DNA from 3 places in the Pannonibacter tanglangensis genome. Region 2 is predicted to be linked to each of the others. Evidence: riboswitches for the same ligand, from Rfam matches in the RefSeq annotation. Region 2 holds a riboswitch; each other region holds the start of a gene.
The links. A riboswitch is a leader RNA that binds a small molecule or an ion and turns the genes downstream of it on or off. The one in region 2 is predicted to bind thiamine pyrophosphate.
Positions count from the first base shown of each region.

Region 1: it holds a riboswitch for thiamine pyrophosphate, as region 2 does, so the genes downstream of both, thiM (hydroxyethylthiazole kinase) here and GWI72_RS16045 (ABC transporter permease) in region 2, are expected to answer to the same signal.
Region 3: it holds a riboswitch for thiamine pyrophosphate, as region 2 does, so the genes downstream of both, GWI72_RS02450 (hydroxyethylthiazole kinase) here and GWI72_RS16045 (ABC transporter permease) in region 2, are expected to answer to the same signal.

Region 1 is NZ_JAABLQ010000001.1:2,588,476-2,598,024, forward strand. It holds gene GWI72_RS11515 (putative bifunctional diguanylate cyclase/phosphodiesterase) at 1-1,175, shown strand, start outside; gene GWI72_RS11520 (DUF2207 domain-containing protein) at 1,260-3,200, opposite strand; gene GWI72_RS11525 (LemA family protein) at 3,212-3,769, opposite strand; gene GWI72_RS11530 (glycine--tRNA ligase subunit alpha) at 3,885-4,814, opposite strand; TPP riboswitch at 5,085-5,180, shown strand; gene thiM (hydroxyethylthiazole kinase) at 5,523-6,323, shown strand; gene thiE (thiamine phosphate synthase) at 6,310-6,966, shown strand; gene GWI72_RS11545 (hypothetical protein) at 6,998-7,183, opposite strand; gene GWI72_RS11550 (S49 family peptidase) at 7,205-8,056, opposite strand; gene GWI72_RS11555 (PilZ domain-containing protein) at 8,324-8,914, opposite strand; gene GWI72_RS11560 (uracil-DNA glycosylase) at 8,991-9,549, opposite strand, start outside.
Region 2 is NZ_JAABLQ010000002.1:283,068-292,616, reverse strand. It holds gene GWI72_RS16080 (coiled-coil domain-containing protein) at 1-583, shown strand, start outside; tRNA gene GWI72_RS16075 (tRNA-Glu) at 753-827, opposite strand; gene GWI72_RS20220 (hypothetical protein) at 1,108-1,470, opposite strand; gene GWI72_RS16065 (RluA family pseudouridine synthase) at 1,469-2,506, shown strand; gene rpoH (RNA polymerase sigma factor RpoH) at 2,699-3,598, shown strand; gene GWI72_RS16055 (CHASE2 domain-containing protein) at 3,729-5,942, shown strand; gene GWI72_RS16050 (ABC transporter substrate-binding protein) at 6,169-7,107, opposite strand; gene GWI72_RS16045 (ABC transporter permease) at 7,195-8,022, opposite strand; TPP riboswitch at 8,075-8,180, opposite strand; gene GWI72_RS16040 (hypothetical protein) at 8,581-9,549, opposite strand, start outside.
Region 3 is NZ_JAABLQ010000001.1:518,323-527,871, forward strand. It holds gene GWI72_RS02425 (long-chain-fatty-acid--CoA ligase) at 1-1,212, shown strand, start outside; gene GWI72_RS02430 (xanthine dehydrogenase family protein molybdopterin-binding subunit) at 1,526-3,829, shown strand; gene GWI72_RS02435 (putative transporter) at 3,924-4,925, opposite strand; gene GWI72_RS02440 (DMT family transporter) at 5,269-6,306, shown strand; gene GWI72_RS02445 (Lrp/AsnC ligand binding domain-containing protein) at 6,355-6,591, opposite strand; TPP riboswitch at 6,830-6,933, shown strand; gene GWI72_RS02450 (hydroxyethylthiazole kinase) at 7,023-7,784, shown strand; gene thiD (bifunctional hydroxymethylpyrimidine kinase/phosphomethylpyrimidine kinase) at 7,825-8,637, shown strand; gene GWI72_RS02460 (TRAP transporter substrate-binding protein) at 8,634-9,549, shown strand, end outside.

The DNA of each region.
Region 1 (9,549 bases), on a different contig from region 2:
GCCACAGTTTCGGCGACGAGCTTTTGCGGGAATTCGCCGACCGGCTTGTCGAGACCGTCGGCGACGAGGGCCTTGTGGCCCGGCTCGGCGGCGACGAGTTCGCGATTGTCACGCCTGTCCTGGAGAACAAGGATGCAGCCACGGGCATAGCCCGGCGGCTGCTCAACCGCATTCAGGAGCCCTTCGTCGTCGGCGAGCGGCAGGTGAGCGTCTCCACCGGCATCGGCATCGCCGTCTTCCCGGACAACGGCTACTCCATCGTGGAGCTGCTGCGGCGGGCCGACGTGGCGCTCTACCGCGCCAAGACATCTGGCCGGGCAACCTTCCGCTTCTTCGAGGTGGCGATGGATGCGGCGATCCTGCACCGCACGCTGCTGGAGCAGCGCCTGCGGGTGGCGATTTCCAGCAAGGCGATCGAACCGCATTTCCAGCCGGTGCTCGACCTGAAGTCGCGCCGCGTGGTCGGCTTCGAGGCGCTGGCCCGGTGGACCGACCGGGATTTCGGCACCGTGCCGCCGTCGCAGTTCATCGCCATCGCGGAAGACTGCGGACTGATGCCGGAGCTGACTGACCACCTGCTGCGCAGTGCCTGCGAGGCGGCCGCGACCTGGCCCAAGGACCAGTATCTGTCGTTCAACATCTCGCCCGTGCAGCTGCAGGACCGCATGCTGCCGCTGAAGGTGCTGACGATCCTGAACCAGACCGGCATGGACCCGCGCCGGCTGGAGCTGGAGATCACCGAAAACTCGCTGGTGCGTGACCCGAAGACGGCGAAGGAGATCCTCGACCAGCTGTCCTCCACCGGCATCCGCATTGCGCTCGACGACTTCGGCACGGGACATTCCAGCCTGCGCTACCTGCGCGAGTTCCACATCGACACGCTGAAGATCGACCAGTCCTTCGTCGCCCGCATGTCCAGCGACGAGGAAAGCGCGGCCATCATCCGCGCCATTCTCGGCCTGTCGCGGGGGCTCGGCATCGAGACCGTGGCCGAAGGCATCGAGCAGCGCGACCAGATCGAGGCGCTGAACACGCAGGGCTGCCGCTTCGGCCAGGGCTTCCTGTTCTCGGCCGCCGTTCCCGCCTCGGACGTCAACCGCCTGATGCAGGCGCTCGGCGTCAGCGCCGCGAGCGGCGACGCGGGCGTGCCATCGCGTCAGGCCAGCCTGTCCTGAGGTCCACCACGCCGGGTCATCGCGCCGCATCATCGGGGCCGGCGGCACGGGGTCAGGTCAAGATCACCGCCAGCGGGGCACCGTCTACCAGCCGCCGCCGCCCCCGCCGCCACCGCCGCCACCCGAAAAGCCTCCGCCCGAGGATCCCGAGCTCGACGTCTCCGGTGCCGGCAGGGCGCTGGTGAAGGACGAGGACATGGCCTCGACCGTGTGACCGAGATCGCGGGCCACCGAGCCGGCATCCAGCATCCCGCTCGTCCAGTGCGGCTGATAGGCCGCCGCCGCGCCCGCCCCTGCCGCCGTTGCCAGCCAGACCTCGAAGGCGTGGGACCAGGGCTCCTCCACCTCCAGCGCCACCGCATAGGGCAGGAGCGTCTCGAAGTGCTCGGGGCTCATGAGCGGCGCCCCCTCCATGTTCATGCGCTCGGCCTCGGCCACCTCCAGATAGAGGCGCAGGCCCTCGATCTCGTCGAGCACCTGGCGGCCAAGCGCGGTGGGCGCCCCCATCAGCTTGAAGAACAGGAAATTGACCGCCAGCAGCAGCGCCGCCAGCAGCGGCAAAAGCGGCGCGTCGGTGAGCATGGACAGGCTGACGTGGCCGATGCCGACGTAGACGGCCGCCCCGACGGCGAAGCTCAGGAAGACCGCCGACAGGCGCGTGCGCAGCCGGGCGCGGCGCCGCAAGGCCTTGCCGAGGGTGACCGAGACGGCGCTGACGAGGAAGGCGCCCATGGCGACGGGCACCAGCAGGATCATGTCCAGATCGCCGACCCGGCCGAAGAAGATGATCGAGGCGACGGTGAGCACGCTGAGCACCACACCGATGACAAGGAAGCCCGTGTTCTCGCGGAAATAGGCATCTTGGCCGTCGCGCTCGACGGAGGCGCGGAACAGCTCGCCGAGCTTCAGCACGGCCGCGCCGTTGGCCTTGCTGATCGTGACATCGCCGCCGCGGCCCGTCAGCCATTTCAGCGTCACGGCCTCGTTGCGGGCCAGATCGTCGCGGGCGGACGCAGCGCCGGGAAGGGCTTCCAGACGCAGCGCGTCGCCGGACGTGTCCAGACGCAGGCGGCCTTTCACCGCAAGGTTGAGGCAGGCCGCCGTGAGCGCACGCCAGCCCCCGTCGGAAAAGCCGCGGTGCTCGATGTAATGCACCAGCGCCGGCGACAGGCCCTTCGGCGGCTCGAAGCGCGGGAAGACGACACCCGGTTCCGGATCGCGGCCCACGCGCCACCAGGTGATGACATAGAAGGCCAGCACCAGCGCCAGACCGGTGCCGCCAAAGATCTCGTTGCGGTAGTCGGCGAGAAAGTAGAGCAGCTCGTCCGCATCCGAAGGCGGCGCGATGACGCCCTTGTCGAGGCCGACCGCCACCGTGAGCCCCTCCCCGGCCGCAAGCGGACGGGTGGCGGAGAAGACGAGGGCCTTGCCGCCGTCCTCGACATAGGCGGTGTAATCCGCCCCGTCGGCCCCATAGGGCCCGGTGTAGGCGGTCCAGTCCAGCGCGCTCGCCCCCTCCGGCAGCACCACGCGGGCCGTGGCCTGCTCGATCGGGAAGGCCCACTCGTTGCCGGTGGCGTTCCAGTAGATCTCGTCCGCATCGCCGAAGAAGCGGATCTGGCGGGTGGTGTCGTAGACGATGCGGTAGGTGTGACGCCCGGCGGGAAGGAAGACCTCCTCCTGGCCGATCAGGATGCGCACGCCGCTGTCGCTGGACGTGACCTGATGCGGTTCGTCGGCCCCGTTGCGCTGCACCGAGACCAGCTCGAAGCCCGCCCGGGCGATGCGGCCGCCTTCCATCTCGAACAGGAGCGGCACGTCGCGATAGATGCCCCGGCGAATCTCGCGCCCCTCGGCCTGGACCTCGATGACCTCGGTGATGCGCAACGTGCCGTCGGCGCTGGCGGCGATGGTCGAGGTGAAGCGCAGGATGCGTTCGGCTGCGGCCAGCGGCTGGAGCGTGCCGAGCAGCAGCAGGAGGACGGCAAGGACCGTGGCGAGCCGGGGAGCCGGGGGGAAGCGCATGACGGGTCCTGTCAGAAGGCGACCTTCGGCAGGGCCCGGTCAGCCGGATCCTCGATCTCGAAATAGGCGGCCGTGACAAAGCCGAAGCGGCCGGCGACCAGATTGGACGGAAAGCTCTCGACCATGACATTCAGGCCACGCACGGCGCCGTTGTAGTAGCGCCGCGCCATCTGCAGCGCATCCTCGACCTTGTCGAGGGCAGCCTGCAGCTCCTGGAAGGTGGCGCTGGCCTTGAGGTCGGGATAGGCCTCGGCCACGGCGAGAAGCCGGCCAAGAGCCTGGGAGAGCTGGCTCTCCACGGCGGCCCGGGCTGCGATGTCGCCGGCAGGCACCTGGGCCGCCGCGGTGCGCAGGCCGGTCACGGCCTCCAGCGTGGCCTTCTCGTGGGCGGCGTAGCCCTTCACCGTCTCGACGAGATTGGGGATGAGGTCGGCGCGGCGCTTGAGCTGGACGTCGATGCCGCTCCAGCCCTCCGCCACCATCTGCCGCCTTTTCACCAGCCCGTTGTAGAGGGCGATGCCATAAAGGGCGACGCCGACCAGCGCCGCGATGACAATCCAGAACCCCATGACCGGCTTCTCCTGGCGAGGACTCACTGCGGCGTGACGCTAGCGCCTGACGCCGGATCTGTCACCCTGAAGAGGCGGGCCGAAGCTGGGAACCGACGGGATCGGCAGGCGCGGGTCAGCCCTCGTAGCCGACACCGCCGGCGCGGGTTTCGAGGAAGGCCCCGCCGCAGGCCTTGGCCAGCTCGCGGACGCGCAGGATGTAGCTCTGGCGCTCGGTGACGGAGATGACACCGCGCGCATCGAGCAGATTGAAGGCGTGGCTGGCCTTGATGCACTGGTCATAGGCCGGCAGCACGACCTGATGCACGTCGGCCCCCGCCGCATCGCGGGCCGCCGCGCCGGCAGCCAGAAGGCGGCGGCATTCCTCTTCCGCATCCCGGAAGTGGCGGAACAGCATCTCGGTGTCGGCGTGCTCGAAATTGTGGCGGGAGTATTCCTGCTCGGCCTGCAGGAACACATCGCCGTAGGTGATCTTCTCGGCGCCCTCGCGGCCGTTGTAGTTCAGGTCATAGACGTTATCGACGCCCTGGATGTACATCGCCAGGCGCTCCAGGCCGTAGGTCAGCTCGCCGGAGACCGGCGCGCACTCGAACCCGGCAACCTGCTGGAAGTAGGTGAACTGCGACACTTCCATGCCGTCGCACCAGCATTCCCAGCCGAGGCCCCAGGCCCCCAGCGTCGGGCTTTCCCAGTCGTCCTCGACGAAGCGGATGTCGTGCAGGGTCGGGTCGAGACCGATGGCGTAGAGGCTGTTGAGATAGAGGTCCTGCAGGTTGTCCGGCGACGGCTTCAGGATGACCTGGAACTGGTAGTAGTGCTGCAGCCGGTTCGGGTTCTCGCCGTAGCGGCCATCGGAGGGACGGCGGGAGGGCTGGACATAGGCGGCCTTCCACGGACGCGGCCCGAGCGAACGCAGCGTGGTGGCCGGATGGAACGTGCCGGCGCCGACTTCCATGTCATAGGGCTGCAGCACGACGCAACCCTGATCCGCCCAGTAGCGCTGCAGGGTCAGGATCAGACCCTGGAAGGAGTTTTCAGGGCGCATGTGGGCCGGGATGGCTTCGTTCGACATGGATGAGGTCCCGATTGCGAAGGGCGGCGCGGCCATGGCCGCGCACAGTCGGCCGGACAGGTGCCACGGGCCGCCGGCAAGGTCAAGCGCGGCGGCGCGAGGGCGCACGCGTCCCTCCCCTCGAGCCGCCGGCCCCATGCGGCGCCCCCGTGAGGCGGCCCTGTGCGGCGTCCCCGTGCGGCACCCCTGTGCGGCGACCTTGCGCTCCCCTCTTGCGCTGCCGCTGCGACAGGCCTATAAGCCTGCTTGCGACAGGGGCGCCCCACAACCGGGGGCTGAGAGGAACCCTTTGAACCTGAACCGGGTCATGCCGGCGGAGGAAGTCGTTTGCAGACCTGTGCCTACCATCCCTGCCCCCATGTTGCCGTCCGCTGGCCGATGCGCCCGCCTCTGCGGCCAGGGCGGAGCCATGGTCCCGCGCGGTCTTCAGCCTCCCCGCGCCGGACCGCCCGCATGCATGGAGGACAGGACATGACAGACAGCGCCACCGCACAGCCGCAGCCGGAGCAGCGGAAGCCGGAGCAGGCCAACACGGAGCAGGAGCGCTCGGAGCGGGGCGGGCCGCAGCGTGGGCAGGAAGCAGCCTCCGGGCCGGATCGCGCCGGCACGGTGGCGAGCGCCCGTCCCGGCGTCGCAGGGGGCGGCCTTGCACGGGCAGCCGTGGCTGCTGCCGGGTCGACCATGACGCTCGGCGCCCATCTGGCAGGAATGCGGGCGCGGCGACCGCTGGTGCAGAACATCACCAACTTCGTGGCGATGCAGACCATGGCCAATGTGCTGCTGGCCGCCGGAGCCTCGCCGGCGATGGTGCATGCGCGCGAGGAAGCGGCGGAGTTCGCCGGCCTTGCCAGCGCCGTGACGCTGAACACCGGCACGCCCGAACCCGACTGGGTCGCCGCCATGGAGGCAGCCGCAACGGCGGCGCTCGCCCGCGGCATTCCGGTCGTGCTCGATCCGGTGGCGGCCGGGGCAACCGGATACCGGCGCGAGATCAACGGCCGGCTTGCCCGGCTGTCGCCTTCGATCATCAAGGGCAACGCATCGGAGATCCTGGCGGTTGCCGGACGCACCAGCGCCTCGCGCGGGGCCGACAGCGGCGACGGGACCGACGCGGCCGAGCCGGCGGCCGTCGCCCTGGCCCGGGCCACGGGTGGGATCGTGGCCGTGACGGGCGCGATCGACGTGGTGACGGACGGGCGCCGGATTGCGCGGATCGCCAACGGGTCGCCACTGATGACGCAGGTCACGGCGCTCGGCTGCGCCCTGACCGGCATCGTTGCCGCCTTTGCTGCGGGTGCGCCCGACCGGTTTCATGCAACGGTCGCAGCTCTCGCCTATTACGCCCTCGCCGGAGAACGCGCGGCCGCCGAAGACCCCCGACCGGGAAGCTTTGCGACCGCCTTCCTCAACGCCTTGCATGATGTGACGCCAGAGCAGGTCGATGCCCTGGCGCTTGTGGAGTATGCCGATGCGCCGCTTTGATCTTTCCCTGTATCTCGTGACCGACGAGATCCGTCGCCCCGGACTTGAGGACGACGTGATCGCGGCCGTTCGCGGGGGCGTGACGCTGGTGCAGCTGCGCGACAAGAGCGCGCCGCATGCGGTGGTGGCGGAGTTTGCCCGGCGGCTGAAGGCACGGCTGGACGAGCACCGCGTGCCGCTGATCCTGAACGACCGGGTGGAAGTGGCGCGGATGATCGGCGCCGCCGGCGTGCACATCGGCACCCGGGACATGACCCCGGCCGAAGCGCGGCAGATGCTCGGCCCGAACGCGATCATCGGCGTTTCCGTTTCGGAAGCTGCCCATCTCGACCGGTTCGACCCGGCCGATGTCGACTATGTCGGCATCGGACCCGTGCATCCGACCCTGACGAAGCCCGACCATGCGACCCCGATCGGAGCGGAGGGGCTCGCGCGGCTCTGCGCTGCGGCGCGGCTGCCGGCGGTGGCGATCGGCGGCCTGACGGCGCAGGATGCTCCGGCCGTCCGGGCCGCGGGCGCGCAGGGCCTGGCAGTGGTCTCGGCGATCCTTTCCGACGGCGACGCGGAACAGGCCGCCCGCCGGCTGCGCAGGGCGTGGGAAGAGGCTGCGTCCGGTGACGTCGCACGGCCGGCAGCGGAGTGACCGGGGGACCTGACGGGTCCCGGGGCGGGGATCAGGCCTCGCCTTCGGGGCGATAGCGGCCGGTGACCGGATCCCGCTCAAGGCGGATGGTCTGGTCATCGGGCCGGCGGGCCGCTTCCGAGAGCCGCGCCTCGACCCGGGCCATTTCGCGACGGACCAGCTTGAAGGCCGCGAACCCGGCAGCACCCAGAAGGGCAAGTCCCCAGAGCGGTGGCATGACAGCTTCTCCCGACAGGCTTCAGAGCCCGTAGCGCGACCACAGCGTACGGGCCTCGACAGCGGCCATCAGATCATCCGCGTAGGTGGCAGGCAAGAGGGAGGCCGCAACGCCGCCGCCGTTGCGACGCCCGAACAGGCCGCGCGGCGGATTGACGAGCCGCAGCTCCGCACGCGCGCCGTATTTCTCGCGCACGACGGAGCGCAGGTCCCCTTCCCGGTCCGCAAGACCGAGCCCGACCGCCGCACGCCCGGCCCAGAACTGGCCGGTGAACAGGTCGGGATGGTCGGCGAGCCGGCCGCCGCGCCGCTCCTTCACCAGGTCGATGAAGACCTCGTGGATCTCGAGCTGCAGCTGCCTGATATGGGCGATCTCGTCCGGGTTCTCGGGACGGAAGGGATCAAGCTGCGACTTGTTGCTGCCAGCCGTATAGACCCGGCGCTCGACGCCGATCCTGTCAATGAGGCCGGTGAAGCCGAAGCCGGAGAAGATCACGCCGATGGAGCCAACGATGGACGAGGGGTCGACGATGATCTCGTCGCCCGCCACGGCGATCATGTAGCCGCCGGATGCGGCCACATCCTCGACGAAGACAAGGACGTGCTTGCCATGCTCGGCCGCCAGATCGCGGATGCGGCGGGTGATCAGACGCGACTGCACCGCCGACCCGCCGGGCGAGTTGACGACCAGCGCAACCGCCGGCGCCTTCTTCATGCGGAACGCCCGCTCCAGGGGCGTGGCGACATTGGCCAGGTTGAGGCCGGGCCGCATCAGGCCGCCGTTGTCGATGACCCCCTGCAGCCGAACGACGGGAATGACCGGCCCGGACCGGCCGGCGAGGGCCCGAAGCTTGCTGGACAACATCTGGAACATCGGAAGGGCTCCGCAGGACAGGAAGGAAGGTCTCCGTTCCTAGCTGGGGACTTGCGGGCGTCTTGGCAAGCCACCTCCGGCCCAAGGCAAGGCCAAGGGCAAGGGGCAAGGGCCAAGGGCAAGGGCCAGGGGCAAGGGCGGGGGCCGGGGGGCGGGAACGGATCGGGTTGCAGGGTCCGACCGGGGCATCCGGCGGAGACCGTCGGACGGTCACTTCACGCCGGAAGACAAGACAGGACGATCGGGCAGGTGCGGCAGGCAGGGCGGTCAGACGGGCGGACGGGCCAGTTTCTGGGTCTTGCTGGCCAGCTCCCGCACGGCCTCCCAGTTCAGGCGGACGCCAGCCTCGTCGCCCTCGCGCCGCATGATCTTCCCGACCAGCGCTCGCGGCATGCCGAGCACACGGATCACGATCTCGTCGGGAAGCTTCGCCAGGCCGGGCGCGGAAATCCGGCAGCCGGACTTCGAGGCATCAACGATGCGGCCCGAGACGCGCATGCTGCCCTCCCGATCCGTGACAACGATGGGAATGGACACGGGCCGGCGCGGCTCCTGCCGCCGGCTGGCGGCCGCATCGCTCTGGGCGCTGAAGACGACCGCTGCCATGGTGCCGGTGACCGACGTCACGGTCGCCGCCCGCAGATAGGGATCGTCGCCCACCCTGATGCCGATGCTCTTGCCGAGAAGTGCGGCGTCGTCCGAGGTCAGGCGGCAGCCCCACTGGCTGACGTTGCTCATCTCCGCCTCGATGCAGGTGAGGCGGTCCACGTCAAAGACAAGCACCCGCTCAACCTCCGGCTGCGCTTGCGGCACGGCGGCGGCATGGGGACGGTGAACGGAAAAGGCACTCGACGCCATCGGCAAATCCTAAAATTTGACGATAAAGTGCTAACGATTTGCCTGTTAAAAAATCGTATAGGTTGATCTTACAATTTTACTCAACCGGATGATTATCGCCCGCCACAACCTGACGTAGGGTCAGAAAATCCCGCCACGCCAGACGTTTCTCGAGCGGACTGCGCAAGAGATAGGCAGGATGATAGGTCGCAAGCGCCCTGATCTTGCGGCGACCCGTATCGTATTGCATCCACCGTCCGCGCATCTTCCTGATGCCGTCGGTGGCTCCGGTCAGGGCCTTTGCTGAGGCAGCCCCGAGAAAGACCAGAACATCCGGGTCGACCAGCTCGATCTGACGCGCGATGAACGGTCGGCAGATCTCGGTTTCCTGGGGCGTCGGCGTCCGGTTGCCTGGCGGCCGCCAGGGCACGACATTGGCAATATAGACAGAGGTCCGGTCCAGCCCGATGGCGCCGAGCATGCGGTCCAGCAGCTTGCCGGAGCGCCCGACGAAGGGCACGCCGGTGGCATCTTCCTCCGATCCCGGCGCCTCGCCGACGAACATGAGGCGGGCGGCCGGGTTGCCGTCGGAAAAGACCAGGGACTTGGCCGTCAGCTGCAGATTGCAGCCCCGGAACGCGGCGAGACAGGCCTTC
Region 2 (9,549 bases):
CCTCAAGGAGATCGCGCGGGACAATGCCCGCCTCGCCGCCCGTGCCGCGGCCCAGGACCGGGCCCTGACCCGCACCCGGGCGGAGATCGGGCGCTTGCGCCAGGAACTCGCCTCGAGCCCGGCCGTTACAGCGCTGCGCGATGACCTCAAGCAGCTTGCCGCAAGGGTCGTCGCGGGGGACCGTCCGGATGCGATGGCGGGCGACCCGCCGGCTGCCAAGGCAAAGGCACCGCGTCAGCGCAAGGCAGCGACAAAGGCCAGCGCGTCCGAACTGCCGCCACCGGCCACGCCCGCAGCGGCCGCGAGACTGTCGGCCGTCGAGATCGCCGGGCGGATCGTCCGGGCAAGCGCCGCCGCCCGCGAGGCCCTGGCGCAAACGACCCCGCCGGCCGCCACCCAGCCGAGACCGAGCGAGCGCACACCAGAGCGCCCGGCCGGTGACAGTGCGCCCGATCCGGACGCCGCCCAGGCAGCCCAGGCGGCCCAGACTACCCAGGCGGTCCAGACGCCGAGCCCGGCGCAGACGGCCGGCAGCAGCAAGCCGCCGCGCGGCACGGATCCGAGAAAGAAGGTCGTGGCCTGATCACGGATCACCTGATCACGCACCAGATGTCGCAGGTGTCCGAAGGGGCCGGATCCCGACAGGGCTCGTGCGGGGGCAATGCCGCCGCCGCGCAGACACGGGCAATGCCCGGGCGAAGCTGACGAGAGATCGGCAGCCGGCCGAAAAGCCCTTGAATTTTGGGGAAAGTTGGTACTCCCAAGGGGAATCGAACCCCTGTTTCCGCCGTGAGAGGGCGGCGTCCTGACCGCTAGACGATGGGAGCGTCCAAGGCGAAACAGTGTCTGTCTCGCTGCGAGAACCGCGATATAGGGGGTTCGCCGGACAATGGCAAGCGGTTTTTCCGGCAAAGCACCCGGCACGTCACCCGACACAACATCTCGCCGCCCCCTTTCGCCCCGCCGCGATCACAAGGGCACGACACCGACCAGTGCCGCGGAGGCGGGCTGTCCCTGAGCCCCTGCCGGGGACCCGGCAGGGCTGGCGCGGGCCTGTGTCCAGACCAGCATTCAGGTTGGCGGTCAGGCTGGCTTCAGGGCCTTCGCTCAGGGCTGCGTCAGCACCGTCCGTCCGAGCACCTGGCCGGTTGCCGCGTCGACACGGACCAGCACCTGCCGCGCATCCTCGCGGGCGAGGAAATAGATCACCCCGTTCTCGACCCCGAGGCCCTCCACCGGTCCCGGCACGCCAAGCGACAGGGTTTCCGGCCATTGCCCCTCCGCCGGCTTGCCGGCAGAATTGACCTTGTAGACGATTGCTGCCATGAGGGCGGCGATCCCGGCGACCATGATCAGGGTCGAACCGGTGACAAGCCGGCGCAGGCGCGTCTGGACGCGCAGCACTGCAGGATCCAGCGGCGCTTCCTCTTCGGCACCGGGATCGCGATCATCAGGGGCAGACTTGGTCATGACAGACAGAACTCCAGCACGGCCGACGTTTGACGACGAAGGCGACGACGCACTCGGCGGCTTCGTAGCGGGACCGGACGATGCGGGCAAGCGCCTCGACGCGGTTTTGGCCGCGCATCTTGAAGGCCTGAGCCGAAACAGGCTGCAGGCCCTGATCAAGGCCGGCGAAGTCAGCGTCAACGAGCGGACCGTGACCGAGCCCAAGCACAAGGTGCATGAAGGCGACACGCTTGCCCTGACCCTGCCCGAACCGGAAGATCCGGAGCCGAAGGGCGAGAACATCCCGCTCGACATCGTCTATGAGGATGACGCCCTGATCGTGATCGACAAGCCTGCCGGCCTCGTCGTGCACCCGGGGGCCGGAAACTGGACCGGCACGCTGGTCAACGCGCTGATCCACCATTGTGGCGACAGCCTGTCCGGCATCGGCGGCGTCCGGCGTCCCGGCATCGTGCACCGGCTGGACAAGGATACGTCCGGGCTGCTTGTGGTCGCCAAGACCGATGTGGCGCATCAGGGCCTGTCCGAGCAGTTCGCCGATCACGGCCGGACCGGCCCGCTGGAGCGGTCCTACCAGGCGCTGGTCTGGGGGGCCCCGTCCGGCCTGCGCGGCACGATTGACGCCAATCTGGCGCGATCGGAGGCGAACCGGCAGAAGATCAACGTGGTGCGCAGCGGCGGCCGCCATGCAGTGACTCACTGGCAGGTGCAGGAGCGTTTCGGCCCGGCCGACCAGCCCCCGCTGGCGGCCCTTGTCGAATGCATGCTCGAGACCGGCCGGACGCACCAGATCCGCGTGCACATGGCCCATATCGGGCTGCCTCTGATCGGCGACCATGTCTACGGAGCCGGCTTCAAGACCAAGGCGAACCCGCTGCCGGAACCCCTGCGCAGCACGGTCACCACCTTCCCCCGCCAGGCGCTGCATGCCGGCCTGCTCGCCTTCGAGCATCCGGTCACCGGCGAGACCATGACCTTCGAGAGTCCGGTGCCGGAGGACTTCAAGGCGCTACTTGAAGCATTACGAAAATTTTAGGTCGGTCCGGCCGCGCAGGTCCTGTAATTGACGCAATGCTGCTTATATCCTGTCCGTCAGCGAGCCGGGAACCGGACGCTGAACGAACGCGTTGCCAGAGTAGCGCCGGCACGATTGCCTGACTGCTGCGTCCACAGGACCGGCCGAGGCAGTCCCGGCGATGGGACGCCAGCCAGGAAGGGGGCGCATTGAATGGCCCGGAATGTACCGATCCTTGTCGCCGGTGAAGGCGGCCTGAGCCGTTATCTCGACGAGATCCGGCGGTTTCCGATGCTGGAGCCGCAGGAGGAGTACATGCTCGCCAAACGCTACCGCGAGCATGACGACCCGGCTGCAGCTGAAAAGCTCGTGAATTCGCACCTGCGCCTCGTCGCGAAGATCGCGATGGGCTACCGCGGCTATGGTCTCCCGCTTGGGGAGGTCGTGTCCGAGGGCAATGTCGGCCTCATGCAGGCCGTGAAGCGGTTCGAGCCCGACAAGGGCTTCCGTCTCGCCACCTATGCCATGTGGTGGATCAAGGCCGCGATCCAGGAGTACATCCTGCGGTCCTGGTCGCTGGTCAAGATGGGCACGACCGCCAACCAGAAGCGGCTGTTCTTCAACCTCCGTCGCCTGAAGGGGCGCATCCAGGCTCTGGACGAGGGCGACCTGAAGCCCGACCAGGTGCAGGAGATCGCGACCAAGCTCGGGGTGAGCGAAGAGGAAGTCGTGTCGATGAACCGCCGTCTTGGCGGTGACGCCTCGCTCAACGCCCCGATCCGGGCTGCGGAAGCGGAAAGCGGCGAATGGCAGGACTGGCTCGTCGACGAGAGCGATAATCAGGAGACCCTGCTCGCCAACCAGGAAGAGCTGGACATGCGGCGCAAGCTCCTGTCGGAAGCTCTCGACGTGCTGAACGAGCGCGAGCGCCGCATCTTCGAGGCGCGGCGTCTGGCCGAAGAGCCGATGACGCTCGAAGACCTCTCGGCCGAGTTCGGCGTCAGCCGCGAACGCGTGCGCCAGATCGAGGTGCGCGCCTTCGAGAAGATCCAGAAGGCCGTGCGCAAGAGCGCCCGCGACCTCGAGCACCACGCCCACGCCGCCCTGCCCTGAGGCCGGGATGCGAGCGCAGGTCCCGCCTGTCGCCCCCGCGACGGCGGGCCCGCCCCGGGCACGTTACCGAAAAGCGGTTTGATCGCTGTCCGTTCTGGTCTAGGCTGCTGCGATATCAGCATCTTAGGGGATGGATTTGGCCTTCCGGCGGCTCAGGGACAAGCGCTTCGTGGTCGGGTTCTGTGCGGCAGCAGCCCTCGGCCTCGTCACCGCCATTCGGGCGGCCAATCCGGACTTCCTGGTCTCGATCCGGGAACTCACCTTCGATTACCTGCAACGGCTTGCCCCGCGCGTGCACGAGGACGTGCCCGTGCGCATCGTCGACATCGACGAGGCGTCGATTGCCGCCTACGGCCAGTGGCCCTGGCCTCGGACCCGGATTGCCGAGCTGGTGACCGGCCTGAACGACCTCGGCGCCGCGGTCATCGCCTTCGACGTCATCTTTGCCGAACCGGACCGCTCCTCGCCCGCACAGCTGGCTGAAAGCCTCGATCTTGCCGCCCGGCCGGACGGGGCAGAGATCCGGGCGGCACTCGACCGGCTGCCGGATACGGATGCCGTTCTGGCCGAGGCGCTCGGCCAGGCACCGACGGTGCTCGGCTTTGCCGTTCTGCCCACGACCGCGCCCCGCCTGCCCGATCTGAAGGCCGGCGTCGCCTTCGCCGGCGCCGACCCGGCGACCATCCTGCCTGCGTTCCAGTCCGCCCTCTCCGCACTGCCCCGCCTCGAGGCCGCGGCAACGGGCACCGGCAGCGTCTCGCTGTCGGCCAGCGACACCGGCGGGGTCGTGCGACGCATTCCCTTGCTGTTCTCGGACGGCAAGACCGTCTACCCGAGCCTGGCGATCGAGGCGCTCAGGGTGGCACAGGGTGCGAGCGGCCTGATCGTGCGCACCAGCACCGCCAGCGGCGAGGGCGGCGGCGGCGCGAATGCGATCACCGAAATCAAGGTCGGCGCCTTCCCGATCCCGACCACGGCCATCGGCGAACTCTGGGTGCATTACGACATCGATCGCCGCGAGCGCTACGTCTCGGCCGCCGATGTGCTCGATCCGGCCCGGCGCGAGGCGCTGCGCGGCCAGATCGAGGGCAACATCGTCTTCGTCGGCACGTCGGCCGCCGGCCTGTTCGACATCCGCGCCACCCCGCTCGGCCAGCTGGTTCCCGGCGTGTCGATCCACGCGCAGGCGACCGAACAGATCATCTCGAACGATTTCCTCGTCCGGCCGGACTGGGCGGACGGACTGGAACTGATCGCAACCTTCGTCGCCGGTTTCCTTCTGGTGCTGCTGCTGCCCTTTGTCGGCGGACTGGCGACGGGGGCGCTCGCACTCGTCATCTCCGGCGGCCTCACCGGCGGGGCCATCTACCTGTACCTGACGCGCAACCTGCTGGTTGACCCGCTCTACCCCTCCGTCTCTGCCTTCTTCATCTTCGCGGTCGGCATGGCCCTGCTCTACGTCCTTACGGACAAGGAAAAGCGCTTCGTCCGCCAGGCCTTCAGCCAGTATCTGTCGCCGGACCTGGTGCACCAGCTGGAGAAGCGGCCGGACCAGCTCGTGCTGGGTGGCGAGCTGCGTCCGATGACGATCCTGTTCATGGATGTGCGCGGCTTCACGCCCATCTCCGAACAGCTGACCCCGACCGAGCTGGTCCACTTCCTCAATACGCTGCTGTCACCGCTGTCCGACGCCATCCAGGCCAGCGGCGGCACCATCGACAAGTACATCGGCGACAGCATCATGGCGTTCTGGAACGCCCCGGTGACTGAGGAGGACCACGCGGCGCTGGCCTGCACCGCCTCGCTGGAAATGCTGGCGATCGTCGAACGGCTGAATGCGGAGGACGCCTTCGCCTTCAAGGCGCGCGGCCTCAAGGCGCAGACGGTGCAGATCGGCATCGGCCTCAACACCGGCGAGGCCTGCGTCGGCAACATGGGGTCAAGCCGGCGGTTCAACTACTCCGTCATCGGTGACGCCGTGAACGTGGCCAGCCGCATCGAGTCCAGTTGCAAGGCGGTCGGAGCGGAGTTGCTGGTCTCGGGCGAGACGCGGACCGAAGCGCCCGACTTCGCCTATCTGGAAGCCGGCGCCATCCCGCTCAAGGGCAAGTCCTTGCCGGTAAAGCTGTTTGCACTGGTCGGAGACGAGGACACGCGCCGCTCGGAATGGTTCCAGCAGCTCGAGCGCCACCATATGGCGCTCGTCGAGGCGCTCGACGAAGGGTCGCAGCGCCGGGCTGCAGAAGCCCTTGCCGCCTGCGAAGCCATCGCGCCGGCGCGACTGGCCCCGTTCTACGAGCGGATGGGCGAGCGTGTGGCCGATCTGGCGATTGCGGCGCAATAGACCACACCGCACGAGAGGGTATCCGCCCGGACCTGGTCATCTGATCCGTCCCGCACCGTGCCGCGGCGCCCTGCCCCGCTCCAGGGGGAAGGGCGCCGCGGATCCGTCGCATGGGTCTTGGCGCACGGGTCCGGGCGCACGGGTCCGGGCGCAAGGGCTCGGGCGCACGTTGCTGCCGCAGACCCGGGCCGTCCGGCCGAACCGGGGAGCGGCCGTCTCAGGACACTCAGTTCACTTCGCGGGCGTAGGTCTCGACCGGCGGCACGGCCTTGATCAGCCCGTTGTCCTTGAGGAAGGTGGCAAAGCGGGTGTACCGCTGCTCGTCGAGCGCCGCCGGGCGCTTGGCAAATCGCGGCAGCGTGTCGCCCCAGGCCCGGCGGTTCAGCTCGTCGTCGAGGTTCGGATGCGCCTCGATGAACAGCTTCCACGCGTCCTGCGGATGGTTGGTCAGGTAGATCGTCGCCTTCTCGACCGCGGCGAGGAACCTCGGCAGGCGCGGGTCGTCAAGCTTGTCCTTGTGCGCGACATAGATCAGCTCGTCGAACACGGGCACGCCGTTCTCCTCCGGATAGAACGCCTTGCCCTTCCTGCCTTCGAGTTCGATCTGGGTCAGCTCGAAGTTGCGGTAGCCGCCGATGATGGCATCGACCTGGCCGGACAGCAGCGACGGCGACAAGGCAAAGTTCACGTTGATCAGCTCGACATCCTCGATGGTCAGACCCTGCGTCTTCAGCATCTGCCCGAGCATGGCATCCTCGAAGCCGGAGACGGAGAAACCGATCTTCTTGCCCTTGAGGTCGGCAAGGCTGCGGATCGGCCCGTCCTCGAGGACAATCAGGGAGTTGAGCGGGGTCTCGATCAGCGTGCCGATCCAGGCCAGCGGCAACCCCTCGTCGATCTGGGCATGCAGCGTCGGCTGGTAGGACACGGCGATGTCGCCCTGTCCGGCCGCCACGAGCTTCGGGGGCATGGACGGATCGGCCGGTTCGATCAGCTCGACCTCAAGCCCTTCCGCCGCGAAGTAGCCCTTCTGCTTGGCCACCACCAGCGGGGCATGATCCGGATTGGTGAACCAGTCCATCAGGACCGTGAGCTTGTCCGCCGCAAGCGCGGGGGTGGCTGCGGTCAGGGAAAGGGCAAGCACGAGGGAAGCAAGGCGGGACACGGAATGCTCCTTGGGTTGCGGTCCGGAGGCCGGACGGAAGAGAAAACGGAAAACCGGAAGAAACGGGAGGGGCATTGGCAGGTCGGATCAGTCTTCCACCTGCCAGGGCACCAGCAGCCGCGTGAGACGGTCGGCCAGGAAGCGCAGGCTCAGCACCATCACGGCCAGCAGGGCGAGAGCGGCAAACATGACGTCCGTCTGCATCCGCGCGTTGCTCTGCAGCATGATGAAGGCCAGCCCCCCCTTGGCGCCGACCCATTCGCCGATCACCGCTCCGATCGGCGCAAAGACGGCGGCAATGCGGATGCCGGAGGCGAGAGCGGGCATCGCCGACGGGATCCGGAACAGGGCCAGGTCCTGCCAGCGCGACGCCCGGTAGAGGCGGGACAGATCCGAGAGGCCCGGATCCAGACGCCGCAGACCGTCGAAGAAACTCGACGTCACGGCAAAGAAGATCACCAGCACCGCCATCACGACCTTCGATGCGAGACCGAAGCCGAGCCACAGCACGAGTATCGGCGCGATGGCGAACACGGGGAGCGCCTGCGTCACCAGCACGACCGGCAGCAGGCCGCGCCGGATCAGGGGCGACAGCCACATGACCAGCGCCACCAGCACGCCGGCAGCCACGCCGAAGGCAAAGCCGAGGAGGGTTCCGGTGAGGGTCAGCCGGGCATGACGCAGGAGAAACTCATGCTGCTCCACAAGGACCGCGCCAACGGCCATCGGCCCGGGGAGCATGAAGCGGGGAAGTTCGGCCAGACGCACCAGAAGCTCCCACGCCACCAGCAGAAGGGCCAGGGTCAGCACCGGCGCCAGCAGCCGGCGCAAAAGGCTCAGGCTGCTCCGCAGGAGCCCGCCCTGGTCGGTGGTCCGGAGTTCCGAAGGGCCATAGGGCCCGGAGGCAATCGACACGACAAGGATCTCCCGTCATCGGTGTGACCGAACGCGCATGGAGATCCGGGATAAGGCTAAAGGCTTCCGTCCCTTCGCCGGCATGACCCGGATCAGGTTCTAAGGGTTCGGCGTCGAACGCCATCTCAGCTCACACAGGAACACCCCTCGGACCGGCGCAGACCATGCGTGTTTGCGCCGCTGTTGGCAAGATGGAAAATCAGGGGAAGTGCGTGCGGGAGGAATACAACAAGGGCCTCGACCGTCATTCCGGACAAGGGGAGCGGAGCGAACCGGAGATCCGGGGTCTGCACCGGACCTGACCCGGGCCTGACATGGGCCTGACATGGGCCTGACCTGGGATCTGGCAGGCCCGTGCGAGCGAAAGCGAGCTCCAAACTGCTCCGGCTTGAGCCGCAAGCTCGCGACCGGGCGTGCCGCGCTCCGCGCGTCTGATGTCTGGATCCCGGATCGGCGCTTCGCTGCGCTCAGCTGGTCCGGGATGACGTCCGTCGGATGGGTCCGGCCGAAACCAGAACGGGGTCCGAAGGCCCCGTTCACGTCCATGTGCAGGTGACGTCAGCCGTTGGTCCAGGACGCCATTGCCTGTTCGAGGGCGCGGGCACCGGGGGTGCCCTTCTCGAGGGTCAGGATGGCGCGCTTGCCCGTCTCGTAAAGCATCGGAATGTCGATCCAGCCACGCTCGCGCATCAGCGCAAGGTTGCGGTCACGCTCGTTGTCGATGCTGGACAGCGCGATCCAGAAGTAGCCCGGAGCCACCTTGACCGACGCCCCGAGCAGGGCGTCGCCACGGGCTTCCTCGGTCGGCTTCATCACCAGCCCCGGGACGTTGGCCACGTCCTTGCCGGAGAAGCCTTCGGGCAGCTGATACTGGATCTCCACGAGATGGCTCGCCGGCAGCGAGGCGTCCGTGTTCGGCTTGATGCGAACAGACACGGTGATGTTGCGATCCGGGATCTCGGCCTGCGCAGCAAGGACCTGGACCTTCTTGCCGGAATTGTCGGTCTCCTCGACAACACTCCAGGCGACGCGCCCCTGCGAGGCCGTACCCGAGCCGCTGGCATCTTCGCCCTCCTCGTAGAGGATCGAGCGCTGTGCGACGATCGATTCGGCCGGAACCTCGGCCGCCGGAGCCGGCGCGGTGACGGCCGGGGCAACCGGCGCCGGTGCGGCGGGCGCGGTCGCGGCCGGCTGCGGCGCGGGCTGCGACGGCGTGATCAGCGTGGTGGTCACGGTCCGGGCATCGGGGGCAACGGCCGGCTCGCCGCTGTCGGTCAGCAGGCGGTCATTGGTCTTCTCGACCCGTCCGTTCTCGGCCGTTGCCGGGGCGCCGTCCTGGGAGGCAGCCGGCTGCGCCGGTTCCGTCGAGACGGCGGTTTCACTGCCACCGGAGAACAGGCCTGCGATCATGTCGCGCTGACTGAACAGGACCGCCGCAAGGCCGATGATGATCACGACCAGGCCGCCAAGGAACACATAGCGCGTGATCGGCGTGCCGCCGGTACCCCGGTCCGCGGCGCGGGCGCG
Region 3 (9,549 bases), on a different contig from region 2:
CCGAAGAAGTTCCTCTTCTCCCTGTTCAAGGGCAAGGAACGGGCGAAGGTGCCGGAAGATGCCGCTCACGTTGCCTTTGCCTCGCTGCTGACCCGTGGCGGCAAGGTCACGCCCGTCACGATCAACCCGGACGAGGACGTGGCCGTGCTGCAATACACCGGCGGCACCACCGGCGTGCCGAAGGGCGCGATGCTCACGCACACCAATCTGTCGGGCAACATCGAACAGATGAAGCGCGTCTTCTCGGCGGCCGAGATGGGCAAGGAGAAGATGCTGTGCGTGCTGCCGTTCTTCCACGTCTTCGCCATGACGGTGGCGCAGAACCTGGCCGTCGTGCTGGGGGCCGAGATGGTCCTGATGCCGCGCTTCGACCTCAAGATGCTGCTCGACACGATCAAGCGCACGCGGCCGAGCCTGTTCCCCGGCGTGCCGACGATCTACACGGCGATCAACAATTCGCCGATGACGGCCTCCTATGACCTCACCAGCATCAAGCTCTGCCTGTCCGGCGGTGCGCCGCTGCCGGTGGAGGTGAAGGAGAAGTTCGAGAAGCTGACGCGCTGCGTGCTGGTCGAGGGCTACGGACTGACGGAAGCCTCGCCGGTGGTCGCCGTCAATCCGCTCGACGAGAACCGTCGCGCCGGATCCATCGGCCAGGCCGTTCCCTGGACCGAGCTTGAGTTCCGCTCGCTCGAGGACCGCTCGAAGCCGGTCGCCGAGGGCGAGAAGGGCGAGCTCTGCGTCAAGGGCCCGCAGGTGATGAAGGGCTACTGGAAGCGTCCGGACGAGACCGGCCAGACGATCGAGGACGGGTTCCTGCACACCGGCGACGTGGGCTACCGGGACAAGGATGGCTTCATCTATCTGGTCGACCGCATCAAGGACCTCATCCTGTGCTCGGGCTACAACGTCTATCCGCGCATGATCGAGGAGGCGCTTTACCAGCACCCGGCTGTCGAGGAGACCATCGTCATCGCCGTTCCGGACACCTACCGCGGTCAGGCGCCCAAGGCCTTCATCAAGGTCCGCGCCGGGCACAGCGTTTCGGCCGACGACATCAAGACCTTCCTGAAGGACCACCTGTCGCCGATCGAGATGCCCCGGGATATCGAGTTCCGCGAGGCCCTGCCCAAGACCATGGTCGGCAAGCTGTCGAAAAAGGAACTGGTCGAGGAAGAAGCCGCCAAGCGGGCGTCTGCCTCCGCGGCCTGACCGCGCGGGTTTTCTGTCGCCTGACGGCGGGGGGCCCCGGGCCTGTCGCCGTCTCGTGCTCCCGGTCCGCAATCTCCGGTGGCCCTGCCAGTCCTGCTGGCAGGGCCGCCTGCTTTCGTCTCCTGCCTCGAGCTGCCGCAGAGCTGCGGACGGACCGGCATCAGGCGGAGCCGCAGGGGAACGGCGTGACGGGGTTGGCGGGACGGGGCTGGCCGGATGGGGGGCTGCGCGTTATTCTCCTTGCCAGACGACAGGCAAGGTCCGGCGGTTCCTCCAGCTGCCGGCCGTTTCACCATCCGAAGGCCGTTTCCAGATGAACGACATGACGCCGAAGAAGTTCGGAATCGGGGCACCGATCCGGCGCAAGGAAGACGCGACCCTGATCACCGGGCGCGGCCGCTACACCGACGACTTTGCACCCGAGGGCGTGCTGCAGGCTTACGTGCTGCGCTCGGCCATGGCCCATGCCACGATCAGGCTGGACGGGCTCGACGCGGCCCGGGCCGCACCCGGCGTCCATCTGGTGCTGACTGCCGCCGATCTCGGTGCGATGAAGCCGATGCCGACCAAGGCCGTGATGCGGCAGGTCGACGGCACGACGCACAAGGTGCCGGTTCGCCCGGTCCTGTGCTCTGACACGGTCCGCCATGTGGGTGACGCCATCGCCTTCATCGTCGCCGACAGCGTCAATGCCGCGAAATCCGCTGCGGAGCTGATCGAGGTGGACTACACGCCGCTCGACGTGGTGGTGGACATCGAGGCGGCGCTGCAGAACGACGCGCCGCTGGTCTGGCCCGAGTTCGGCACCAACCGCGCCTTCACGCTCGGCCATGGCGATGCCGCAAAGACGGAGACGGCCTTTGCCTCGGCCGCACATGTGTCGCAGATCAAGCTGCACAACAACCGGCTTGTGGCCAACTACATGGAGCCGCGCGCCTGCGTTGCCGAATTCGATCCGGCGAGCGGACGCTACACCCTGACCGCCGGCACGCAAGGTGGCCACGGCATGCGCGACATCATCGCCCGCGACATCCTCGGCATCGAGCCGTCGCAGCTGCGCATCGTCACGCCCGAGGTCGGCGGCGGCTTCGGCACCAAGATGTTCGTCTACCGCGAATATCCGCTCTGCCTGTTTGCGGCCGAGAAACTGCGCCGGCCGGTCAAGTGGACCGGCGAGCGCATGGACCACTTCGTCACCGATGCCCATGGCCGCGACAACGTGACGACGGCGGAGCTGGCACTCGACGCAAACGGCAAGATCCTCGGGCTGCGCATTCATGTGCTGGCGGCGATGGGGGCCTATCTGCACCAGTTCGGGCCGTTCATTCCCTTTGTCGGCACGTCCATGTCGACCGGGCTCTACGACATCCCCGCGCTGCATGTGACGGCGACGGGCGTCTATGCGCATACGGTGCCGACCGATGCCTATCGCGGCGCCGGACGACCGGAGGCGGCCTATCTGATCGAGCGGCTCATCGAGCAGGCTGCCCTGGATCTGGGCCTCGCCTCCGACGAGATCCGCCGCCGCAACTTCATCCCGAAGGAGGCGCTGCCCTATCGCACGCCGACGGGACGCCTCTACGACACGGGTGACTTCACCGCCCACATGGACAAGGCGTTGCAGGTGGCCGACTGGGCCGGCTTTGCCGCGCGCAAGGCCGACAGCGCCGCCCGTGGCAAGTTCCGCGGCATCGGCATGTGCTGCTACATCGAGGCTTGCGCCTTCCCGGGCGGGGAGGAAGCGACCGTCGAGCTGAATGGCAACGGCACGGTGACGCTTTTGATCGGCACGCAGACCAACGGCCAGGGCCATGCCACCTCCTATGCCCAGGTCATCGCCGAGGAACTCGGTCTCGACATGGACCGCATCGAGGTCATCCAGGGCGACACTGACCGGGTGCGCAAGGGCGGGGGCACAGGCGGTTCGCGCTCCATTCCGCTGGGGCTGCCGTCCGTGCTGAAGGCGTCGAAGAGCCTCGTGCAGAAGATCAAGGACCAGGCGGCCGAAAAGCTGGAGGCCGGGCCGGAGGATCTGGAGCTGGTCGATGGCACCGTGCGGGTCGTCGGCACGGACCGGATGGTGACGCTGGCCGAGATCGCCGCCGGTGCGCCCGAGCCGCTTGCCGGTCAGGAAGAGGTCAAGCAGGTCGAGGCGACCTATCCGAACGGCACGCATGTCTGCGAGCTGGAGGTGGACCCGGAGACGGGCGACATCACCATCACCAACTACACGATCGTTGACGATTTCGGCGTCACGGTGAACCCGATCCTGCTCGCCGGGCAGGTGATCGGCGGCACGGCCCAGGCCATCAGCCAGGCGCTCTGCGAGGAGACCGTCTACGATGCCGACGGCCAGCTGCTGACGGCCTCGCTGCTCGACTACCGGCTGATCCGCGCTGCCGACCTGCCGGACATCCATTTCGAGACCAACAACATTCCCTCCACCACCAATGCGCTGGGCATCAAGGGCGCGGGGGAGGCGGGCACCATCGGCGGCTGCGCCTCCGTGATGAATGCGCTGCAGATGGCGCTGCGGGAGGGCGCTGGCGTGCAGCACATCGACATGCCGGCCACGCCGCAGAAGGTGTGGCAGGCGATCCAGGCAGCGCGGGGCTGACAGGCTGCACAGACAGGCTCCCTGGACAGGCGTAAGAGCTGAGACGGGCAGAGCCCGTCGCAGCTTTCCCGCGCCTGGCGCTTCGTCTCGCGTGTCAGGCCGCGGCGACGGGGGCTGCGGCCCTGGCGATCCGGATGCGCTGCTCGAAGGCGGCGAGGCGCTTGTAGATCGAGATCAGCTCGATGATGGTCGACCAGGAGTTGACCAGGAACTGGAACGAGCTCTCCACCCGGTCGAAGGCCCGGGTAATCTGCTGCATCACGCCCAGGGTGATCGTGCCGCTGACCACCGTCGGCCCGAGCGCGATGTAGGGCACCAGCACGGTTGCCTGCAGATAGCTCCACTTGGCGACATCAAAGTAGAGGTAGTGGAAGAACAGGCGGAAGTAGTTCTTCCGGACCTGCGCGAACAGTTCGGCCACGGTCTGCGGCGTGGCGCGGTCGGCGTGGTCCTCGCCATAGACCAGCTCCTTGCGATAGGCCGCCTCGACCTTCTGGTTCTGGAACTCCAGGCCCGGCAGCTTGATGCCGACAACGGCCAGAAGCACCGTGCCGAAGGCGGCCGACAGCAGCGCGACGAAGACCATCGAATGGGGAACCGGCCCGATCCAGGGCAGCTCGGTGACCTTTTCCGACAGGCCCCACAGCAGCGGGATGAAGGCGGCGAGCGTCATCAGCGAGCGCATGAACAGGACGCCGAGGCCCTCCATGATGCGCGCGAACCGCATCGTGTCCTCCTGCACGCGCTGGGCTGCCCCCTCGACGTCGCGCACGAGGTGCCAGTGGGCCATGTAGAAGTCGTTCATCGCCTGGCGCCAGCGGAAGATGAAGTGACGGACGAAGAACTCGAGCACCACGGCGATGACGATGTAGAGGCCCGCGATCTGCAGGAAGGTCGACATCTCGCCCAGATAGCTCTCGAGGGTCACGGCTCCGGGCGTGCCGAGCGCCTTCTGCACCATGTCGAAGAAGCTGCCGAACCACTCGTTGATCTGCACATCGAGCTGGACCTTGTACCAGGTCACCGACAGGATCAGCGCTGACCCCAGCCAGGCCCAGAAGAACCATTGCCTGCTCATGAAAAAGGATCTGAACATCCCCGCACCCTCCTGATCGTGCAAAAGGGTAGGGTGAGAATCGCCTCGAGTTCATCTGCTCATTCCGTCACAAATCCGGTTTATCCCTGAAATCCGCGCCTCCGGCCCGGAAGGCTCGGACCCGCGGCCTGAGGCTTGAGCCGTCGCCGCCGTCCGCCCGCCCGGCTCGGCTGCACCGTCTCGGCTGCACCGGCTCGGCGCCACAGGGTCGGCTGTCTTGGACTTGCCACTTTTTGCGGTTCAAACGAGGGAATGCTGGTAAGACCAGTCTGGCCAGAGGTGGGAATCGCCGGCGGCGGCACCCGTGCGTGCGGGGGACGCCGGGCAGGAAGGACAGTTGCACATGGCGTTGAGGGACGCTGGAGAGCCGCAATCCCCGCAAGGGCAGCCCGATCCCCGCCCGGACGAGGTCGCCGCTCCGCAGGTCCTCGACCGGACGGAGTACAGGCCTTTGCTCGGCATCGGCCTCAAGGTCGCCTCGACCCTGATCTTTTCGATCATGGTGGTGGCGCTGAAGATCGCGGCCGAGCGGGTGCCGATCGGTCAGGTGGTGTTTGCCCGCAACTTCTTCGGCATCTTGCCGGTCCTGATGATGCTGCTGTGGCAGCGGCAGCTGACCACGGCGGTCCGCACGCATCAGCCGCTCGGCCATATCGGCCGTGCCACCGTCGGCATCTCGGCGATGATCTGTTCCTTCACCTCGCTGAAGTACCTGCCGCTGCCCGATGCCACCGCCATCGGCTTTGCCTCGCCGCTGTTCGTCGTGGTGCTGGCCTTCCTGTTTCTGGGCGAGGCAGTGCGCATCTACCGCTGGAGCGCTGTTGCCCTCGGTTTTGTCGGCATCCTCATCATCCTGTCGCCGCACATGGGCGGGCTGACGATCACGGGGGCGACCTGGTTCGGAGCCGCGGCTGCCGCGCTCGGGGCGCTGTTCTCGGCCATGGCGATGATCTTCGTGCGCAAGCTGTGCGAGACGGAGCGCACCTCGACCATCGTCCTCTGGTTCTCGGCCTGCGCCTCGGTGATGGCGCTGGCGACAATCCCCCTCGGCTGGCTCGATCCGTCCTTCGCCTGGGTCCTGCCGGACTGGGAAACGGCCGCGCTGCTCATCTTCGTGGGGCTGTCGGGCGGTGTCGGCCAGATCGTCATGACCGAGGCCTATCGCTACGCCGACGCCTCGACGATTGCCCCCTTCGACTACGCCAACATGATCTGGGCGGTCGTGCTCGGCTGGATGTTCTTTGCCGAGGTGCCGGTCTGGCAGGTGATCGTCGGCTCGCTGATTGTGACGGCGGCCGGCCTGTTCGTGATGTTTCGCGAGCGTCAGCTTGGACGCGATGACACGAAGGCGCGCGAGGCCTCGGGCCCGCTCAGGCCGTGACGGCCGCCGGCTTCAACCGCCGGGCTTGGGCAGCGGTGCCGGCCCGGCTCAGAATGCCTTGAACGTGATGATCGTCCGGGTGTCGCGGATGCCCTCCAGACAGTGCAGCTTCTGGTTCACGAAGTGGCCGATGTCGTCGCCGTCCTCGATGTAGACCTTGACCAGCAGGTCGTAGTCGCCGCTCGTCGAGTAGATCTCCGAGGCGATCTCGGCGTCGGCAATCGCGTTGGCCACCTTGTAGGTCTCCCCCAGGTGGCACTTGATCATGATGAAGAACGGCTTCATGGCTCGGGTCCCGTGACGCCCCCGGGCGGGGGCATTTCGTTCTGGCTTGAATGGCTGATCCGGGGCGGGCCGTCAATCATGCGCTGCGGTCCCCAAGCTTCCCCGACAAGCCGCCCCGACAAGCCGCCCCGACGCGCCAAGGTCGCCCCCTGCCGTCCGATGCCGTGCGGGCGCTGACCCGCGTCGGCCTGCCGCGCCAATCTGCTTGCAATGACGCGTCGCAGTTGTTAGCTGTCATGCCATCTCATGGGGGTGCCCACTGACGGGCTGAGAGGCGCAGGCGCCAACTCCTTGAACCTGATCCGGCTCGTACCGGCGGAGGGATTTGGGATGACGGACCAGTCGATACGGGTCACGGCTGCGGCGCGTGACGAGCTTCATCACACAGGCACCGGCATGCGCGCTGCGCGGACATCGCGGAGGCGGGACGCATGACGGCCCCGGCCACCGCAACCGCGCCGACGGCGGACGCCCTTTCGATCGACATCGGCCGTGTGCTCAACCGGCTGCGGTCTGCCGCGCCGCGCGTTCACTGCCTGACCAATGCCGTAGCCCAGGCCTTCACGGCCAATGTCCTGCTCGCGCTGGGCGCGATCCCCTCGATGACGCTTGCCGCCGAAGAGGTGCCGGCCTTTGCCGCCAGCGCCGATGCGATCCTTGTCAATCTCGGCACGCTCGACGAGAGCCGGCGCACCGCCTTTGCCCTCGGGCTTGAGGTCGCCGAGGCGACGGGCAAGCCCTGGGTGCTTGACCCCGTGTTCGTCGACCGGTCGCCGCCGCGGCTCGCGCTCGCCCGCGATCTTGCCGCCCGTCGTCCGTCGCTGCTCAAGGTCAACGCCGGCGAACTGGCGGCACTGGGCGGCGCGGAGGCGCTGGCCGGCGTGCCGCTTGCCGTGACCGGGCCCGTCGATCTCGTGCAGGTCGGTGCGCGCACCCTGCGTCTTGCCAACGGCCATCCGATGATGGGGCGCGTCACGGCCACCGGCTGTGCAGCCGGAGCGGTGCTGGGGGCCTGTCTGGCTGTCGAGCCGGATCCGTTGCTGGCGGCTGCGGCCGGGCTCAGCTTCGTGGCGATTGCCGGAGAGCTGGCAGCCCGCTCTGCCGCCGGGCCCGGCAGTTTCGTGCCGCTGTTCCTGGACGCGCTGCATGCGCTGGACGCTGCCAGCCTTGGCCAGCACCTGCGCCTCGCCTGAGCGCGGCCCCCTCTTTCTCCACCACCTCAGGGAAACCCGCATGACCGCGATTGCCCTTACCATTGCAGGCTCCGACTCCGGCGGTGGCGCCGGGATCCAGGCCGACCTGAAGACCTTCTCGGCGCTCGGCGTCTATGGCGCCAGCGTGCTGACGGCGCTGACGGCGCAGAACACCCATGGTGTCTCGGCGATCCACGACGTGCCCCCGGCCTTCGTGCGGGCGCAGATGGATGCCGTTCTCGGGGATCTGGCCGTCAACGCGGTGAAGATCGGCATGCTGTCGCAGCCTGACGTCATCCGCGCCGTGGCAGAGGGACTGGATGCGCATGGCATGCAGGCCGTCGTTCTGGATCCGGTGATGGTCGCAGCCTCCGGCGATCCGCTGCTCGTTCCCGAGGCGGTGGCCGTCATCATCGAGCATCTTCTTCCCAGAGCCGCGCTGATCACGCCCAACCTTCCGGAGGCCGCGCGCATGCTCGAGACCTCCGTTGCCGAAGGGCGCGAGGCGATGCGCGACCAGGCGCAGGCGCTGCTGCGGCTCGGGGCAAGGGCGGTGCTGCTGAAGGGCGGTCATGGCGGGGGGCCGGCCAGCGAGGACTGCCTGCTTACCGGCGACGGGGCCGAGACCTGGCTGAGCGCGCCCCGGCACGAGACGCGCAACACCCATGGCACGGGCTGCACCCTGTCATCGGCGATCACGGCCGGGCTCGCCCGGGGCTTGCCGCTCGCCGAGGCGGTGGCGGCCGGCAAGGCCTATGTCACCGCGGCGATCCGGTCTTCCGACCGGCTCACAATCGGCTCGGGACATGGGCCCGTGCATCATTTCCACGCATTCTGGGGGGCATCTGCATGACGACTTCGACCTATTCCCGCCGCCGGGCCCTTGGCCTCGGCGTCGCAGCCGCCACGGGCGCCCTTGCCGCTCCGTCGCTGGTGCGGGCAAACGCGACCATCGACTGGAAGATGGTCACCTCCTGGCAGAAGAACCTGCCAGGCCCCGGCGTGACCGCGCAGCGGATCTGCGACCGGATCGAGACCCTCTCCGGCGGCCGCATGCGGGTGCGCCTGTCTGCGGCCGGTGAACTCGTGCCGGCGCTCGGTGTGCTCGATGCGGTTGCGGGCGGGACCGCCCAGATGGGGCACACCGCCTCGTTCTTCTGGCAGGGCAAGATGCCGGCCGCCGTGTTCTTCACCGCCATTCCCTTCGGTCTGACGCCGCTGGAACACATGACCTGGATCGAACAGGGCGGTGGCCAGGCGCTGTGGGACGAGCTCTATGCCCCCTTTGGCATCAAGCCGGTGATGGCCGGCAACACCGGCGTTCAGATGGGCGGCTGGTTCAAGCGCGAGATCACGTCGCTGAATGATCTGGCAGGCCTCAAAATCCGCATGCCGGGGCTCGGCGGCGAGGTGCTGCGGCGGCTCGGCGCGACGCCGGTGGCGCTGCCGCCGGGGGAGATCTTCCAGGCGTTGCAGTCCGGCGTGATCGACGCGACCGAGTTCCTCGGGCCCTGGAGCGATCAGGCCATGGGGTTCCAGAAGGTGGCGAAGTACTATTACGCGCCGGGCTTCCACGAGCCGAACGGCACGGGCGAGGCGCTGTTCAACAAGGCAGCGCTCGACGGGCTGCCGGCCGAGCTGCAGGCCATCGTGCTTGAGGCCTGCCGCGCCGAGAATGCCTTGGCCCTGACCGAGAGCGAGTGGATGAACGCCGGTTCCCTGGCGACGCTGCAGGAGAAGGACGGCGTCGACGTCCGCTTCTATC